2 regions of the Mycolicibacterium fallax genome follow, and region 2 is predicted to be linked to the other one. Evidence: predicted binding sites of a transcription regulator. Region 2 holds the regulator's gene; the other holds the start of a gene.

Region 1 (2,459 bases), 290 kb from region 2:
GGAGGTCACCACCCACGGCGGCCGCCGCGGCACCGGGATCGACGCCGTGCAGTGGGCGGCCCGCGGCGCGGAACTCGGGGTGGGGGAGATCCTGCTGAACTCCATGGACGCCGACGGCACCAAGGCCGGCTTCGACCTGACCATGCTGCGCGCGGTGCGCGCCGCGGTGAGCGTGCCGATCATCGCCAGCGGTGGTGCCGGCGCCGTCGAGCACTTCGCCCCCGCCGTCGAGGCGGGCGCCGATGCGGTGCTGGCCGCCAGCGTGTTTCACTTCGGCGAGCTGACCATTCCGCAGGTGAAGGCCGCGATGGCCGCGGCGGGGGTGACCGTCCGATGAGCGAGCCGGTAGGCGAGCGAATCGGCGACATCGGGCACCGTCCGATGAGCGAGCCGGTAGGCGAGCTCGACCCCGCGATCGCCGGGCGGCTCAAGCGCAACGCCGACGGCCTGTTCACCGCCGTCGTGCAGGAGCGCGGCACCGGTGCCGTGCTGATGGTGGCCTGGATGGACGACGCCGCGCTGGCCCGCACGCTGGCCAGCCGGGAGGCGACCTACTTCTCCCGGTCCCGCGGCGAGCAGTGGATCAAGGGCGCGACCTCCGGCCACACCCAGCGGGTGCACTCGGTGCGGCTGGACTGCGACGGGGATGCGGTGCTGCTGACCGTCGACCAGGTCGGCGGGGCCTGCCACACCGGTGATCACAGCTGTTTCGACGCCGACCGGCTGTTGTAATCGCCCCGGCGGCGCCGCGCGCCGGCCTGGGCGGTGCGGTCTCTCGGAGACGGACGTACCAATCGCGGCGAAACCCCCAAATGGGTGCCTCATCAGACCCTCTGGTCACGTTGGTCCCGAACGGTACGTCGGTCTACGGACCAGATAACCGCACCCATGGAGATCGCGGTAGCCGCCGAAATCGCGGCCAAAATTGGCGTTCCGGGGTGTGGCTTTCGTCACACCACGGGCGTAGGGTCGAATGTATGTTCGATTGGATGACGTCGGAGGCGGTCGGGTCCGCTGACGGTTCGGCGCTGGTCACCGCGCTGGCGGAGGCGCGCCGCGTCGAGGCGGTCGCGGCGGGGGCCCGGTTCATGGCGATCGCGGAGTTGTTGGTGCGCAACGAGGCGGCCGGCGACGAGGAGGCGGCGCTGGACGGCTGGGCGAACACCACCAGCGAGGTCGGCGCGGCGCTGGGGATCACCGCGCGGCGGGCGTCCTCGCTGGTGCACACCGCGCGGGCGTTGCGGAATCGGCTGCCCAGGATCGGCGCGTTGTTGCGGACCGGGACGATCTGCGAGCGGGTTGCGACGGTGATGTGCTGGCGCACCATGCTGTTGTCGCCGGAGGCCGCGGCGGCCGTCGATACGGATTTGGCGGAGGCGGTGGCCGATTGCGCCCGGCGGCTCGGCGACATCGGCCGGTTGCCGGACACCGGGTTGGAGATGCTGGTCGACACCGCGGTCTGCGCCCATGATCCCGACGCCCGGTATCGGGTGCATCGCAGCGCGCGGGGGCGGACCTTCGAGGTCGGCAAGGCCGATGACGAATTGGGTGTGGCCACGGTGTGGGGGGCGTTGCTGGCCTCGGACAAGCCGTTGGTGGAGCGGACCATTGATCGGGTGGTCGCCGGGGTGTGCAAGGAGGATCCGCGCGGGGCCGGCGAATTGCGTTCCGACGCCGCGGCGTTGCTGCTGACGATGGGCGGGGATCGGTTGGCGTGTCGGTGTAATCGCCCCGAGTGTCCGCAGAACGACGGCAGCGGCGTGGCGGATCGGTCCCGGGCCGGCAAGGTGATCGTGCATGTGCTGGCCGATCAGGCGGCGGTGGATGCGGCGGTGGCCGAGGTGGCCTCGGCGCCGAGCATCGGTCGGCCCTGGCTGGAGTCCCAGGATCACACCGTCGTGGTGCATGTCCCGCAGGACAGTTGGGAACATCGGTACAGCCCCGCGGAGATGGCGGCCCGGCTGGCCGCGGCCGCCGTCCATGACCCAGATGAGGGCCCAGACGAGGACCCCGTCGAGCTGCGCGCTCCGGCCGACCCGGGGCTGGATGCCGCGCTGGCTGAATTGCTGGCCGCCGAGACCCCAGCCCCGCGGGCGTGTACCCGCGCGCACGGTCTGCGGCCGCCCAAGCCGCCGCCCACGCCGACGTCGCCGGCAGCTGGCCGCGGTGTTGCGGTGATGGTCGGCGGGCCGGTGGTGCCGATCCCGCTGCTGGCGGAGCTGATTCGCACCGGGGCGACGCTCAAGGCACTGGCACCCCCGGGTGCCGAGCCGGAGCCGCATTACCGGCCGTCGGCGCGGTTGGCGTTGTGGGATCAGGCCCGGGACCTGCTGTGCCGGTTTCCCGGCTGCAGCAAGCCGGCCGACCGCTGCGATATCGACCATGTGACTCCGTATCCGCACGGGCCGACGCATCCGGGCAACAACGGCTGCGACTGCCGGACGCATCACCTGGCCAAG
Region 2 (2,459 bases):
GGCGACTCCCACTACGGCGACTCCCACTACGGTGACTCCCACTACGGTGACGCGCACTACGGCGAGGTGACCTACGGCGACGACTACGAGGAGGGCTCCGGCTACCGGGCCGGCGACGTCGTCATCCATGACGAGCTGTTCACCCACCGCGGCGCCCACCAGGTCGAGACCACCGCGGACCTCGAGGAGAACCAGGACGTCATCAACACCGCGCCGACCCGCTACGACTTTGTCGCCGAGGGCGCGGATTTCGACGACGAGACGCCGTCGGGCCGGCACGCCGCGGTGCGCTACGAGCCGGCCGAGGAACAGACCGAGTCGGTGGACTACGCCGAACCGCTGGTCCCGCCGCTGCCGGACTGGGGCGACAAGTACGGGCTGTTCAACGATTATCAGCCCGAGGCGCTGACCCGTCCGGTCGCACAGCCGGAGCCGGACCCGGAGCCGCACGGCGGCGAGGAGTCGGCCTACCCGGCGATCCACCTGCCGCTGGAGGATCCGCATGAGGCGCCCGCGGGCTTCTCGATCAAGGCCTGCATGCGCTCGGGCAGCTACCACGTGCCGGGCGGACTGTCCTACGACGAGACGATCGCCGACATCTGGTTCGCCGACGAGCAGCACGCTCAGGCCAACGGTTTCCACCGCGCCGATTAGCCGGCGCGGTGGAGGCCGGGCCTAGATCCGGCGGATGACCGTCACGACCTTGCCCAGGATCACCGCGTCGTTGCCGGGGATCGGGTCGAAGGCCGGGTTGTGCGGCATCAGCCAGACCTGGCCGCTGGTGCGTTTGAAGGTCTTGACGGTGGCTTCGCCGTCGAGCATCGCCGCCACGATGTCGCCGTTGTCGGCGACGTTCTGCTGACGCACCACCACCCAGTCGCCGTCGCAGATGGCCGCGTCGACCATCGATTCGCCGACCACCTTGAGCAGGAACAGCGATCCCTCGCCGACCAGCTCGCGGGGCAGCGGGAAGACCTCTTCGACGGCCTCCTCGGCGAGGATCGGCCCGCCGGCGGCGATCCGGCCCAGCACCGGAACGTAGGTGGGTTCCGGCAGCGCATCGGAGCCGGCGACCTCGGTCTGCGGCACGTACGGCGTGCCGTCGGCACTGCGCACATTGACCGCGCGGGGCCGGTTGGGGTCGCGGTGCAGATAGCCCTTGCGTTCCAGGGCGCGCAGCTGATGGGCGACCGACGAGGTGGAGGTCAGGCCGACCTCGTCGCCGATCTCCCGGATGCTCGGGGGATAGCCGCGGCCGGCCACCGAGGCGCGGATCACCTCGAGGATCCGGCGCTGACGCTCGGTCAGATTCGGATCGAGATCACCGGTGCGGGGTTCGCTGCTTTCGCCCATACCTGCGAATATAGTCCGCCCGACCTGGTTTATCAAACATCTGTTCGAGATTGCTTGCGGCCGTTGGTCGATACCCTACCCCGTATGGTATTCATAACGGGTCAGGAAACCGCGACGGAGGGGTGAGTGATGCTCGCGATCATCAAACGGATGTGGATTCCGCTGGTCGTGCTGATCGCCGTGGCGCTCGGTACCACCGGCGTGCTGCAACTGCGCGGCAAATTCGGATCCGACGAGATCTTCGCCGTCGGCAACAAGACTGTGGAGACCATCGTGCCGTTCAACCCCAAGGAAGTCACCTACGAGCTGTTTGGGCCGGCATCCGCGAGCGGCCGGGTCAGCTACCTTAACGCCGACGCCCAGCCCGAGGAGGCCGTTTTCAACGGCCTGCCCTGGACGCACAGTTTCTCCACCACCATCCCGGCGGTCGTCGCCAACCTGGTCGCCCAGGGTGATGTCGGGCAGTTGGGCTGCCGGATCACCGTCAACGGCACCGTCAAGGACGAGCAGACCGTCACCGGTCCTGCCGCGCAGGCCTTCTGCCTGGTGAAGGCGGCATGAGCGAGCACGGCGGTAACCCCCGCCCCGCATTCATGCGTTTTGTCCGCGCCTTCGCGGTGCCGATCATCCTGATCTGGGTTGGGATGACCGCGGCGCTGAATCTGCTGGTGCCGCAGATCGAACCGGTGGCCCGCGAGAACGCGGTGTCGATGTCGCCGGCCGACGCGCCGTCGGTGATCGCCGCCAAGCGAATCGGCGAGGTGTTCCAGGAGTCCGACTCCGACAGCATGGTGATGGTGGTGCTGGAGGGTGACGAACCCCTGGGCACCCAGGCGCACGAGTACTACGACGACCTGGTGGTCAAGCTCGAGGCGGACACCCAGCACGTCCAGCACGTGCAGAACCTGTGGGGTGACCTGATCACCGCCGCGGGCAACCAGAGCGCCGACGGCCTGGCCGCCTACGTGCAGATCAACGTCGCGGGCAACCAGGGCAGCACCGAGGGGATGGCCTCGGTGGAGGCGGTCCGCCACATCGTCGACGCGAACCCGCCGCCGGCCGGAATCCGGGCCTACGTCACCGGGCCCGCCGCGCTGACCACGGAC

What was found. Region 2 encodes LexA, which represses DNA repair genes until DNA is damaged. Its sites were predicted from a motif close to CGAACANNTGTTCG; they were not measured.
Region 1: the regulator LexA is predicted to act here: its motif matches at 971-984, upstream of G6N10_RS03555 (HNH endonuclease signature motif containing protein).

The regions. Positions count from the first base shown of each region.
Region 1 covers NZ_AP022603.1:753,391-755,849, forward strand. The annotation lists gene hisF (imidazole glycerol phosphate synthase subunit HisF) at 1-337, shown strand, start outside; gene hisI (phosphoribosyl-AMP cyclohydrolase) at 382-732, shown strand; gene G6N10_RS03555 (HNH endonuclease signature motif containing protein) at 990-2,459, shown strand, end outside.
Region 2 covers NZ_AP022603.1:467,305-469,763, forward strand. The annotation lists gene G6N10_RS02215 (LGFP repeat-containing protein) at 1-654, shown strand, start outside; gene lexA (transcriptional repressor LexA) at 676-1,353, opposite strand; gene G6N10_RS02225 (MmpS family transport accessory protein) at 1,483-1,914, shown strand; gene G6N10_RS02230 (MMPL/RND family transporter) at 1,911-2,459, shown strand, end outside.